Regions from separate parts of the Aquamicrobium sp. YD-1-mutant5 genome, predicted to be linked through region 2. Evidence: predicted binding sites of a transcription regulator. Region 2 holds the regulator's gene; the other holds the start of a gene.
The links. Region 2 encodes LexA, which represses DNA repair genes until DNA is damaged. Its sites were predicted from a motif close to TGTTCNNNNTGTGTTCNG; they were not measured.
Positions count from the first base shown of each region.

Region 1 (6,826 bases), on a different contig from region 2:
ACGCCGTAGATCACGAAAATGCCGACCGCCAGCAATGCCAGCAGCTTTACCACAGCCTCGAAGGCAATCGCCGCCACAACGCCCGGGTGCTGTTCGCGCGCGTCGACATTACGGGTGCCGAAGAGAATGGTGAACACGGCCATGCCGATGGCGACACCCAGCGCCAGCGTCACCTCGTCCAGCGTGGCAAGATGATCCGCCCCGGTTCCCTTGGCGACCGAAACGGTCTGGATGGAGGTGGTGATCGCCTTGAGCTGGAGGGCGATGTAAGGTGTGATGCTCACCACCGCGATCAGCGTGACCAGCACGGCAAGCCGGCTCGACTTTCCGTAGCGGGACGACAGGAAGTCGGCGATGGAAGTGATGTGCTGGCTATGGGCGATGCGGATCAGCTTGCGCAGCAAAAACCACCAGCCGACGAAGACCAGCGTCGGCCCCATATAGATGGCCATGAACTCCAGCCCGCTTCGGGCGGCGGTTCCGACCGCGCCATAGAAGGTCCAGCTTGTGCAGTAGACGGATATCGACAGCGTATAGATGGCAGGAGAGCTGAGGAAACCGGCATTGCCGCTCTTGGCGCGGGCATCTGAAATATAGGCCAGCAGAAACAGAAGCCCGACATAGCCGACAGCCGTCAGGATGACGAAGTCCGGCGACAGCATCAGGCATGCCCCGGGGGCTCGGGTGGCACAGCCGGACCCGTTTCCGGCAGGGATTTGGCAGGTGTCTCCCGAAACTGACGCCCGCGCGACAGCAGCACAGCGCCTGCAATCACCAGAAACCAGACCCCGAACAGGTACAGCACCTCAACAGGCACGCCGAACGGACCAAGCATGCCTGCAAACAGGTTGAGGAATGGCGGCAGCAGCAGAACCACTCCGAAGAAAGGCACAAGAGCCGCGACGTCCTCGCGCTCGGTCCGTTCCTCCCTGGGTGCCGGAGTGCTAGACATGCGCTGCCGGGCGCGGCTGGTTGTCGAGAATGCGCCTGACGGCATCCACGACCTCGCCATTTGCGTAAGGCTTGGTGATGAAGCCGTCGGCTTTCAGGTCCATGGCGGCCTGCCGGTCATATTGCTGGCCGCGCGCCGTCAGGATCACCACGAAAGTATCGGCGAACAGTTCATTGGCGCGCAAGGTCTTGAGCACTTCCAGCCCGCCACGCTTGGGCAGCATGATGTCGAGCAGAACCATACGCGGCCGAAAACGGTGCGCGGCCTCAAGCGCGGCCTCGCCATCGCGCGCCACGCCGACGGACCAGCCGCAACGCGTGAGAATGAACTCAAGCGATTCCGATATCGCCGGCTCGTCCTCGACTATAAGAATGTCCGTCATCACAGCAGCCCCTCCCAAGGCTGTGAACGGGCTCGTCTTGCCATCCGGGGATGGCATGCGCCGGAACATTGAACGCCCGGTCTTTTTATTTGTCCCCTATCCCAGTCGAAACCGGCCAGTAAATCAAGTCATCTAAAGTCGTGGTCCAGCGAACATCATCCTTCCCAAGTTTCAGATCACGTTCGGCCTGATTATCACCGGAACTTCCGTCACCGGACGTGAGATCTGCAGGCCTTTGTTTTTCCAAACAATTTTATAAGAATAAGCGTTTCCGCGCTGCTCAAATGACGGCTGGACATAGTTTTCCGGCTATCGCTGACCCAAAAGAATGAAAAACGCCGCGCGGCCTTTCGGTCGGCGGCGTTTTTCTGGTTTTGATCTCAGTCGCCCCATGCCGGGGTCAGCCCCTCAGGCCAGTGGTCACGCCTTCAGGCATTGCTCGGTTTGCCGGCAGCCGATCAGAACGGAATTTCGTCGTCGAGGTCGCGCGAGCCGCCACCACCCATTCCGCCGCCACGCGAGCCGCCGAAATCGCCGGAGCCGGACTGGCCGAAATCGGAACCGCGCCCACCGCCACCGCCGCCGGAATAACCGCCGCGATCGTAGCCGACCTGACCGCCGCCTTCACCCTGCCCGCGCGCGTCGAGCATCTGCAGTTCACCGCGGAACTTCTGCAGCACGATCTCTGTCGTGTAGCGCTCCTGACCGTTCTGGTCCTGCCATTTGCGGGTCTGGAGCTGGCCCTCGATGTAAACCTTCATGCCCTTTTTCAGGTACTGCTCGGCCACCTTGGCAAGGTTATCGTTGAAGATGACGACGCTGTGCCATTCGGTTTTCTCCTTGCGCTCGCCCGACATCTTGTCGCGCCAGCTTTCGGAGGTGGCAATACGCAGGTTGACGACCGGATCACCGGAGTTCAGGCGCCTGATTTCCGGATCAGCACCCAGATTGCCAACCAGTATGACCTTATTGACGCTGCCCGCCATGACGCTGTCTCCACGCTCGTCCTAAATTGGAAGTCGCTTACCTTACAGTCTGCCGCGCCGTTTGGCCCGCACGGTCCTGCTGTTTCCCCAAAAGGTTTTTTTGTTCTCTTTTTGTTCGTTATTTTTCAACCAATGTCAATGCCGATTGGCACTCTGGCACACGTCTCTGTGAACCATAAAGGAGACCAGCGCTCTGGAACAGCCATCCACATCCGCTTATATCAGGCTCATGAACCACGTTTCAGCAGCTTTCCTCTGCGTCCTGCCCGTGCTTGTGGCTGCCAGCCCGGCCCTTTCCGGCAGCAGGCAGACACCGGCGACAACGCCCGCTCAGACGAACACCGACCTGCCCGGCGTGGACCTCAGTTTCAGCATCGTAACGCCTTTGCCGCCCGAACCGGACGATACGCCCCGTCCCGGCCAACTCGGTCAGTTCAGGGTCGGGAATTTCGATGTGAAGGTTTCAGGCAAACTCACCTTCGATGTCGGCGTCGGCAACCTGCCTCCAGCCAAACGCTGAACTTCAGCCGAAAAAACTTCTCCAGAGGCGACAAAGCAGCAGTCTGCTCCTCATGCCTTCACAAAAAGACAAGCTCCTGACGCTGGCATTGCAGCATCAGGAGCTTTTTATGGGCTTTCCCATAATGCCGGGAGCATTTTACCGGCTTTTCCTCGGATGCTTCGCGGCGTTCAACCGACGATCCGACTAAAGTCTCTGATTTTCGGGGGAACGGCCAGGCTCCGGCTTCACGATGAAAATCTTCACCTGCCAGATGGCTGACCGCGGTTCCGCTCAGGCGCGAAACCAGTTCGAACTGTCAGGTGGGGTCATACCTCGCTCCTTCTGTTCGTTTCCACGCATGATCGAAAGCACTTCATCCGCAGGCGCACCATCCATCCCGCGACTTTTCGCAGATGCCATGCGCCTTCCGGAGATCAGCCCCGTAAGGCGATCGGCTTCCGTTCCTGAAATCTGGCGCTTCTGTTACCCTACGTCAACCGCCCAAAGCGCCAGCAGCCAAAATGTGAACTTTATAACAGCATACCCGCCCTTTATGTCAGGAGGCTGTTCATTTTTTGTTCTTTTCACTTGCCTGCCCCGCTGAAAGGCGCGTAAACCCTCAGGCGGAAAGTCGCGGCATCTCTCGAAACCGCGCAGGAACGACCTATATTCACGGAGGACGGGCAAGCCCGCCATTCCGAAACATCCAGTCGAGGCGGCGGAGCGGCCATGGCCGACCATAAGTTTATTTCCATTCGCGGTGCCCGCGAGCACAATCTCAAGAATGTCGATCTCGACCTGCCCCGCGACTCTCTGGTCGTGATGACCGGCCTGTCGGGCTCAGGCAAGTCATCGCTGGCCTTCGACACCATCTATGCCGAAGGCCAGCGCCGCTATGTGGAAAGCCTGTCGGCCTATGCCCGGCAGTTCCTCGAAATGATGCAGAAGCCGGACGTCGATCAGATCGACGGCCTGTCGCCGGCCATCTCCATCGAGCAGAAGACGACCTCGAAGAACCCGCGCTCCACCGTCGGCACGGTCACCGAGATCTACGACTACATGCGCCTGCTTTTCGCGCGCGTGGGCGTTCCCTATTCGCCGGCCACCGGCCTGCCCATCGAAAGCCAGACCGTTTCGCAGATGGTCGATCGCATTCTGGCACTGGACGAAGGCACCAGGCTTTTTCTCCTTGCCCCCATCGTTCGTGGCCGGAAGGGCGAATACCGCAAGGAGCTTCTGGAACTCCAGAAAAAGGGCTTCCAGCGCGTCAAGGTCGACGGAACTTTCTACGAGATCGCCGACGTTCCGGCGCTGGACAAGAAGTACAAGCACGACATCGATGTCGTGGTGGACCGCATCGTCGTGCGGCCCGATCTTGCGACGCGCCTCGCCGATTCCATGGAAACCGCGCTGCGGCTGGCCGATGGGCTGGCGGTGGCCGAACTTGCCGACAAGCCGCTGCCTCCGGAAGAAACCGCCGGTGGTGGCGGCGCTAATAAGTCGGCCAACGACACCCATGAGCGGATCCTGTTTTCCGAGAAATTCGCCTGCCCGGTTTCCGGCTTCACCATCCCGGAGATCGAGCCGCGTCTGTTTTCGTTCAACAATCCCTTCGGCGCCTGCCCGACCTGTGACGGGCTGGGCAACCAGCGCGCCATCGATCCCAATCTCGTCGTTCCCGACGACAATGTGACGCTGCGTGATGGCGCCGTCGCCCCGTGGGCGAAATCCAGTTCGCCCTATTATGCACAGACACTGGAGGCGCTGGGCGCGGCTTACGGGTTCAGGCTCGCCGACAAGTTCAGCGCGCTGCCCGAGGAAGGGCGCAACGCCATATTGCATGGCACCGGCAAGCGCGAGATAGCCTTCGATTACAATGACGGCCTGCGCGCCTACAAGACGACCAAGACCTTCGAAGGCGTCATTCCCAATCTGGAACGGCGCTGGAAGGAGACGGAATCGGCGTGGATGCGCGAGGAGATCGAGCGCTACATGTCGGCCACCCCCTGCCCGGCCTGCGGCGGCTATCGCCTCAAGCCCGAAGCGCTGGCGGTGAAGATCGCCGGCAGGCATATCGGCGAAGTCACCGAGCTTTCGATCCGCAAGGCTGATCTGTGGTTCAACGAGCTGCCGGGGCTTCTCAACGACAAGCAGAACGAGATCGCGCTGCGCATCCTCAAGGAAATCCGCGAGCGTCTGCGCTTTCTCAACGATGTCGGCCTCGACTATCTGACCCTGTCGCGCAATTCCGGCACGCTTTCGGGCGGCGAAAGCCAGCGCATTCGCCTCGCCAGCCAGATCGGCTCCGGCCTCACCGGCGTTCTGTATGTGCTGGACGAACCCTCCATCGGCCTGCACCAGCGCGACAACACCCGCCTGCTCGATACGCTCAAGCATTTGCGCGACCTCGGCAATACGGTCATCGTCGTCGAGCATGACGAGGACGCGATCCTGCATGCCGACTATGTGGTCGATATCGGTCCCGCCGCCGGCGTGCATGGCGGACGCGTGATCGCGCAGGGAACGCCGCGCGAGATCATGGCCAACCCGAACTCGATCACCGGCAAATATCTGTCCGGCGAAATGGAGATCGCCACGCCGGCCGAGCGTCGCAAAGGCAAAAAGGGCAAGCGCATCAGGGTCGTGGGCGCGCGCGGCAACAATCTGAAGAATGTAACGGCGGAAATTCCGCTCGGCACCTTCACCGCCATCACCGGCGTTTCGGGCGGCGGCAAGTCCACTTTCCTGATCGAGACGCTGTTCAAGGCCGCGTCGCGCCGCATCATGGGTTCGCGGGAGCATCCGGCCGAGCACGACCGCATCGAAGGGCTGGAGTTCCTCGACAAGGTCATCGACATCGACCAGAGCCCGATCGGGCGCACGCCGCGTTCCAATCCCGCCACCTACACGGGTGCTTTCACGCCGATCCGCGACTGGTTTTCAGGCCTGCCGGAGGCCAAGGCGCGCGGCTATCAGCCAGGCCGCTTTTCCTTCAACGTCAAGGGCGGCCGCTGCGAAGCGTGTCAGGGCGATGGCGTCATCAAGATCGAGATGCACTTCCTGCCGGATGTCTACGTCACCTGCGATGTCTGCCACGGCAAGCGCTATAATCGCGAAACGCTGGACGTCACCTTCAAGGGCAAGTCCATCGCCGACGTTCTCGACATGACGGTGGAGGAAGGTGTCGAATTCTTTTCGGCAGTGCCCGGCGTTCGTGACAAGCTGCAGACGCTCAAGGATGTCGGTCTTGGCTATATTCGCATAGGCCAGCAGGCGACCACGCTTTCCGGCGGCGAGGCACAGCGTATCAAGCTGGCCAAGGAACTGTCGCGCAAAGCAACCGGCAAGACGCTCTACATCCTCGACGAGCCGACCACCGGCCTGCATTTCCATGACGTGGCAAAGCTGCTCGAAGTGCTGCAGGAACTGGTCGAACAGGGCAACACGGTTGTCGTCATCGAGCACAATCTGGAGGTCATCAAGACCGCCGACTGTGTTCTCGACCTTGGACCGGAAGGCGGCGATGGCGGCGGCGAACTGGTCGCTTCCGGCACGCCGGAAGACATCGTGGCCGAACCACGCAGCTACACCGGCCAGTTCCTGAAAGAGCTTCTGGAACGGCGGCCGGGCGGCAAGCAGGTCGCTGCGGAGTAGGACGGCAACGGCAGGCGCTTCCGGTTCCCCAGATTCCGGTTTCCCTTGTCAGGAAGAAGCTGCGTCGTCTTGCCTGTCGGCAGGGTTTCGGTGGTTCTGCTCCTTTGCCTGCTCCCCATCAGGCAGGGCGATGATCGGCGTGCCTTCGAACGCGACGGCGCGGTTCCGGCCTGACTGCTTGGCCCGATAGAGCCGCGCGTCGGCCCGTTTCATGAGCGTGGAGAGCGTATCGCGCTCCATCGCCTCGGCCAGCCCGAAACTGGCGGTAACATGCAGCACGCCATCCAGCGCGTCGAAACGGGTTTCATAGATCGCCTCCCGCAGCAGTTCCACCCAGCGCAAGGCTGTTT
Region 1 covers NZ_JCAKKP010000014.1:63,995-70,820, reverse strand. The annotation lists gene AC5XE7_RS16875 (ATP-binding protein) at 1-662, opposite strand, end outside; gene AC5XE7_RS16870 (hypothetical protein) at 662-952, opposite strand; gene AC5XE7_RS16865 (response regulator transcription factor) at 945-1,334, opposite strand; gene ssb (single-stranded DNA-binding protein) at 1,793-2,320, opposite strand; gene AC5XE7_RS16855 (hypothetical protein) at 2,550-2,840, shown strand; gene uvrA (excinuclease ABC subunit UvrA) at 3,552-6,476, shown strand; gene AC5XE7_RS16845 (GGDEF domain-containing protein) at 6,525-6,826, opposite strand, start outside.
Region 1: the regulator LexA is predicted to act here: its motif matches at 2,422-2,439, upstream of ssb (single-stranded DNA-binding protein).

Region 2 (6,826 bases):
ATAGCTGCCGTGAGCGAACGCCCCTCTCCGGCCGGAACCGGCCTGACGCATATTGGCGCTTCCGGAGAAGCGCATATGGTCGATGTCGGCGGCAAGGCCGAGACCGTACGGGAGGCCGTCGCCGAGGGCAGCGTTCGCATGCAGGCCGAGACGCTGGCCATGATCCTCGCAGGCAACGCCAAGAAAGGCGATGTCCTGTCGACAGCGCGCATAGCCGGCATCATGGCCGCCAAGAAGGCGCACGAGCTCATCCCGCTCTGCCATCCGCTGCTGCTCACCAAGGTCAGCGTCGACATTGAGCCGGATCACGATCTGCCGGGCCTCAGGGTTCAGGCTCTGGCGCGCGTTACCGGCAAGACCGGCGTTGAAATGGAGGCTCTGACGGCTGCGTCCGTCGCCTGCCTCACCATCTACGACATGGCCAAGGCCGTGGATCGCGCGATGATCATTTCCGACATCAGGCTTACCTCCAAGACCGGAGGAAAATCAGGCGACTACAAGGCAGAGGCCTGACATGGCGCTGGTCCCGCTGGAAACGGCGCTGCAACGCCTTCTGGAGGATGTCGGGCCCCTCGGTGGTGAAAGCGTGCCCCTGAACGATGCGTATGATCGCGTGCTTTCCGAGTCGATCGTGGCGCTGCGCACGCAGCCTCCCTTCAACGCCTCGGCAATGGATGGCTATGCCATGCGGGGCGCCGACGCGCAGATCACGGGCAGTGAGCTGGCCGTCATCGGCGAAGTGGCCGCTGGCAGCATGTTTTCAGGCTCTGTCGAAGCCGGCCAGTGCGTGCGCATCTTCACCGGCGCGCCCCTACCCGCGGGAACCGATACGGTCGTTATTCAGGAAAATGTCGACAGGCCGGCAGATGGCGTGATCCGCCTGCGTGAGCCGACCGCTGCCGGTCGCAATGTGCGGCGCGCCGGTCTGGATTTCACGACTGGCGACCTTCTCGTCGAAAAAGGCCATCTGATGCGCGCCAGCGCGCTTTCGCTCGCCGCTTCGGCCAATCACGCGCGCCTCACGGTCGTCAGACGGCCACTGGTCGCCATCATCGCCACCGGCGACGAATTGCGCCTGCCTGGAAGCGAACTGGGACCGGGTCAGATCATTTCATCCAACAGCTATGGCATCGCAGCCGCGGCCCGCGCCGTGGGCGCCGATGTTCTCGATCTCGGCATCGCACCAGATCGCGAGGATGCAATCTCGGCGCTGGTGAAACAGGCTGTTGCGGCCGGTGCGAACGTCATCGTCACATCTGGCGGAGCCTCCGTGGGCGATCACGATCTCGTTCACAAGGTTCTGACGCGCGAAGGCATGACGCTCGACTTTTGGCGGATCGCCATGCGGCCCGGCAAGCCGCTGATGTTCGGCAGAATGGACAACATCAGATGTCTGGGCCTGCCCGGAAATCCCGTGGCGAGCCTCGTCTGCTCGCAGCTTTTCCTGAAACCTCTGCTCGCCCGCCTTGGCGGCCGCCCTTTCCGTCAGGACATCAGGACAGCGACGCTCGGGGCACCGGTTTCAGCCAACGACCATCGTCAGGACTATGTTCGTGCAGCCATTGAGGAACGCGACGGCCAGCTGATTGCCACGCCCTTCGGTGTGCAGGATTCTTCCATGCTGCGCACCATGGCCGCATCAGGGGGACTGGTCATACGCGCCCCCTTCCAGCCGGCATCGGAAATCGGCGATCCCTGCCAGTTGATGATGATCGGCTGAAGCCGTCCCCGGTCGTTCTGATTTTAAGCGGTTGCGGAACACAACTGGAACATATAGTGTTTGTTCCGGGTTTGTTTTCCGATTCTGGATTCGCCGCTGCCGGGGGAACCTATGCTGACGCGCAAGCAACATGAACTGCTTCTCTTTATCCATGAGCGGTTGAAGGAGAGTGGCATTCCGCCCTCTTTCGACGAAATGAAGGAAGCGCTGGACCTTGCCTCGAAGTCGGGCATCCATCGCCTGATCACCGCACTGGAAGAACGTGGGTTTATCCGTCGCCTGCCCAATCGGGCGCGTGCGCTGGAAGTGCTGCGCCTGCCAGATTCCATTGCCCCCGGTCTGAACAGTGCGCGAAAATTTTCACCCAGCGTCATTCAGGGAAGCCTCGGGCAGCCGGCAAAGGATGTTCGCAAGCCGCAGATCGCCAGCAATGAGGATGACAGCGCCTCGGCGGTTTCCATCCCCGTGATGGGGCGGATCGCTGCGGGTGTTCCGATCGATGCGATCCAGCACAAGACACATTCCATTTCGGTGCCGCCGGAAATGCTGTCGGGCGGCGAGCATTATGCCCTCGAAGTTCGGGGCGACTCCATGATCGAAGCCGGCATTTTCGATGGCGATACCGTCATCATCCGCAACGGCGATACAGCCACCCCGGGCGATATAGTCGTGGCACTCGTTGACGAGGAGGAAGCAACCCTGAAGCGGTTCCGTCGCAAAGGCGCCTCCATCGCGCTTGAAGCCGCCAATCCGGCTTACGAAACCCGGATTTTCGGACCCGACCGCGTCAAGGTGCAAGGCAGGCTGGTCGGATTGATCCGCCGTTACTGATCCGGAAATGAAACAGAACGAACCGGATTTTTTGCCTTCCATCCGTTCTGAGGAACATTGTTTATCAGCATCTTAAAACAACATCCTGAGGAAATGATTGAAATGTTGAGGTCGCCATTTGAGCGCTCTCAAAGCGTTGATCGCCGATAGCTAAAGGGCACTTTACGACCTGTACGATCGGTGAGCAGATTTTAGCTCCATAGGCGAGCGGCCCGTCCAGCTATCTGTCACGATGGTCGATTTTCCTGCGTAACTGGGTCTGCATTTGATCCACCCGCAGAAACGGACCTGCCAGACGAGGCGGAAACCGTTCCGGATACGCCCTGTCTTTATCGCTTATTCGATCTTGTCCGGGGCTGAGAGAACAGGCGTTTCCGCAGGTGCTGAGGCAACTTTTCTCTCATAGGGCGGCAAGCCACGTGCTTCCCGCGAGTATCGGCGCTGGGTGTGCCATGGCCGATAATCCCCTTCGATTGCGAAGCGCACCTTTGGCTCTCCGATGATTGGCAATGAATTTCCGACTGGAACACCAGAAGCAGCGTCGACCTTTTCCAGATAGACTTCGGCACTTCCCTTTTGCGCCAGCTTCCGACGGGTCACCACAATTGCCTGAGATTTTCGGCACGGGTTACGCATCACCGCGTCCTCGATCACGATGACTGTTGCATGGGCACATGCTTTGGCGGCCATACCCGCATCCTGAACCTGCACGACAAGCAGACCAGAGGGACTGCGCAAAGCACATGTTTTCTCGGAGCATACAAACCCTGCTGCTTTGCTTTCCTGCCTCGCAGGAGCGATAAAATCCTGCAGAAAAATACCCTCGTCCGGCGGCTTTACGCGGGTTGGCGGCAATATCGTTTCTGCATCCATCGCCCGGCTCCAGTTATCCATGGTGAAGGCACTCGGGCGGGGGCGGTTGACCGCAACCTGCCCCCCTTCCATGGCGACGGCAATCAGCCGGGCATCTTCTGAAATGAGAATGTCAGGCGTTCGGGCAGAGCCAAGCGTCAGCATACTGCCTATGGCGAATGGCAGTGCGACAAGGCGCAGCCATGTTGTCGTCATCGTTGCAATCACCAGCGCAATCGTCGCCAGAAGCACTGCCTCGGGTGGAATCAGCCCGATCGCGTCGACTGGCGACATGTCCGCGATCTTTTCGGAAAGGAAAATCACTGCCGTCAGCCCCTTGCCCATGATTTGCAAGAGAGGGCCATCCAGCCCGAAAGGCATGGCGAGCGATGCAAAAACGGCAAATGGCATGACGATGATCGAGACGACGGGCATCACCGCCAGATTGGCCAGCAGGCTGAGCGGTGCAATGCGCTGAAAATGCCATGCCGCGTAGAGGGTCGTGGCAACGCCGGCAACCACGGACGTTGCGGCAAGGCCAACCATCATGGTGACCAGAGCGCGGATCAGCGACCGAGCGAGACCGGACTTTTTGTAAACCCGCGCAACAGGTCGGCGCGCCTTGTAGTCCGACCATGCCGCATAGGCGCCGACCAGCGCCGCCGTTGCCGCGAACGACATCTGAAAACTCGGCCCCACCACCTCATGGGGCGTGACCAGGATGACGATGATCGCCGAAATAGCGAGATTGCGCATGGTCAGCGCGCTGCGGTCGAACAGCACGGCCACCAACATCACGGCCAGCATGATGAACGAGCGCACGGCAGCCACCACCATGCCGGATATCAGCAGGTAGGCGAAAATCGCAAAAAGCGCGGTAAGGGCTGCATATTTCCTGACCGGATGACGGGAGGAAAAATCCGGGAATGCGGCGAACAATCCGCGCATCAATCCCATCACCGTACCCGCCACCAGCGCCATATGCAGGCCGGATATGGAGATGATGTGATAGATGCCGGTCTTGCGCATTGCCTCGTTTATCTCTTCTGGAATGCCCGCCCGCACCCCGACGATCAGCGCTGCCGCGATCTCGCCTTCTGGCCCGCCGATGCTGTGCCTGATGCGCCCGGCAACCGCCTGCCGCCCCCGCTCGATCGCTGCACTGACGCGGGTAGCCAGCGGCGCGACAGTCTGCTCGGACAGCTTTGGTCCGGAGAGAAAGAAACCGCTCGCGCCAATGCCACCAAAATAGTTGGAAAAGGATGTGTCGTAGCTGTCCGGCCGAATCGGCCCGCTCGGCGGCAGCAGGCGGACGAGACCGGTCACATCCGAGCCCGCTGCTATCTCCGGCGGCAGGTTGCGGGCGGAAATTCGTACCCGTTCCGGCTGGTAGCGTAGTTTCGGCCTCTCTGTGGAGACGACATCGATCGTCAGACGCTTGCGCCCGCTCGCCATGTCCTCAATTTCCACGACCCTCCCGGTGAGTCGGACGGTGATGTCGGAGCCAATTACCCGCGTATCCAGACGCCATGTCTGAAATTTGGAGAGGGTGACACCGGAAATGCAAAACAGAAGAGCCAGGCAACACAGATGAATTTTGTGATGTCTGCGCACGGCCCATGTCAAAAACGCAAAAGCCCCGGTCAGACCAAGCAGCACAGTCCATCGAGGTTCATGAGACATCGAAAAGTACAATACGACGCCAATGGACAGGAACACGGGCACGAGAAGAAAGCCGGCTCCACGCTCCATTTCCAGCGCAAACGCCATTGAAGCAGATCGTCCGAATCTGCGTAGTTGCAGCGTGACATGTGCTGCCTGCAGGAATCGCGATTGCCGTGAAGGCAGTGGAGCAGGCTCGGAAGAAAGTGCGGGAGAAGTATCCTGCGGAAGGGCGGGCACCTGCGGCGCCGGCGATGCCGTTGCCTCCGGCAGAGCAAAAAGATTTCGCTCACTGACGTCAAAAGGCGCATTCTTTGCGCCGTGACTGCCGGCCGACGACAAAGTCACCAAGCCTCCCCCTTGCACCCCTCACCTCCTATGCTACATGAACGCGCAAACAGCGAAAGTCCGGCAGCTGGCTTTCGTCACCTCGCGAGAACTGAATGTCTGACAAGGTCGTCACCCGCTTCGCCCCCTCGCCTACGGGCTTCCTGCATATAGGCGGTGCGCGCACTGCGCTGTTCAACTGGCTTTATGCCCGCCACACCGGCGGCACCATGTTGCTGCGCATCGAGGATACGGATCGGGAACGCTCCACAGATGCAGCTACCGCTGCGATTCTCGAAGGCCTGAGCTGGCTTGGATTGAAATGGGAAGGCGATCCCGTATCGCAGTATGAGCGCGCCGGCCGGCACCGCGAGGTGGCGGAAGAGCTCGTTCGTCTGGGCAAGGCCTACTACTGTTACGCCAGGCCGGCGGAACTGGAAGAAATGCGCGAAAAGGCACGCGCCGAAGGGCGCCCGCCACGCTATGACGGCCGCTGGCGCGATCGTGACCCTTCCGAAGCGCCCGCGGGCGTTCCCGGCGCAATCCGCATCAAGGCACCCATCGAGGGAGAAACCCTCGTGCGCGATCTCGTTCAGGGCGATGTGCGCTTCCCGAACAAGGATCTCGACGACTTCATCATTCTGCGCTCGGATGGAAATCCAACCTACATGCATGCAGTGGTGGTGGACGACCACGACATGGGCGTCACCCACATCATCCGCGGCGATGACCATCTCACCAACGCGGCACGGCAGACCATCATCTATGATGCCATGGGCTGGCAGGTGCCGGAGATGGCGCATATCCCGCTCATTCACGGTGCAGATGGCGCAAAGCTTTCCAAGCGCCACGGTGCGCTCGGCGTGGAAGCCTACAGGGCAATGGGATACCTGCCCGAGGCCCTGCTCAACTACCTTGCACGCCTCGGCTGGAGCCATGGCGACGACGAGGTGATGTCGATTGCCCAGATGATCGAATGGTTCGACATCACCGATGTGAACAAGGGGGCAGCGCGCTTCGACTTCGCCAAGCTGGAAGCGCTGAACGGCATTCACATGCGTTCGATGGATGACGCGGCACTCACCGAAGCTCTCCTGTCCGCCCTGCCATATCTGCCGGATGGCGAAGCCCTTGCCGCAGGATTTGACGACGCGGCCAGAAAACGGCTGCTGCGCGCCATGCCGGGGCTCAAGGATCGCGCCAAGACGCTGATCGAGCTTGCGGACAACACCTATTACCTGACCGCCCGGCGGCCTCTCCAGCTGGATGAAAAAGCGACGACCATACTCGATGACGCCGCAAGGGCCGTGCTGAAGGATGTGCTGGCCCGTTTTCAGGATATCAGCGAGTGGAATACTCAGACGACCGAAGCGGCAATCCGTGAATACGCTGAGAGTTCCGGGCTGAAACTGGGCAAGATCGCACAACCGCTGC
Region 2 covers NZ_JCAKKP010000001.1:343,515-350,340, reverse strand. The annotation lists gene trpC (indole-3-glycerol phosphate synthase TrpC) at 1-4, shown strand, start outside; gene moaC (cyclic pyranopterin monophosphate synthase MoaC) at 10-513, shown strand; gene AC5XE7_RS01685 (molybdopterin molybdotransferase MoeA) at 515-1,720, shown strand; gene lexA (transcriptional repressor LexA) at 1,832-2,551, shown strand; gene AC5XE7_RS01675 (ComEC/Rec2 family competence protein) at 2,888-5,413, opposite strand; gene gltX (glutamate--tRNA ligase) at 5,509-6,826, shown strand, end outside.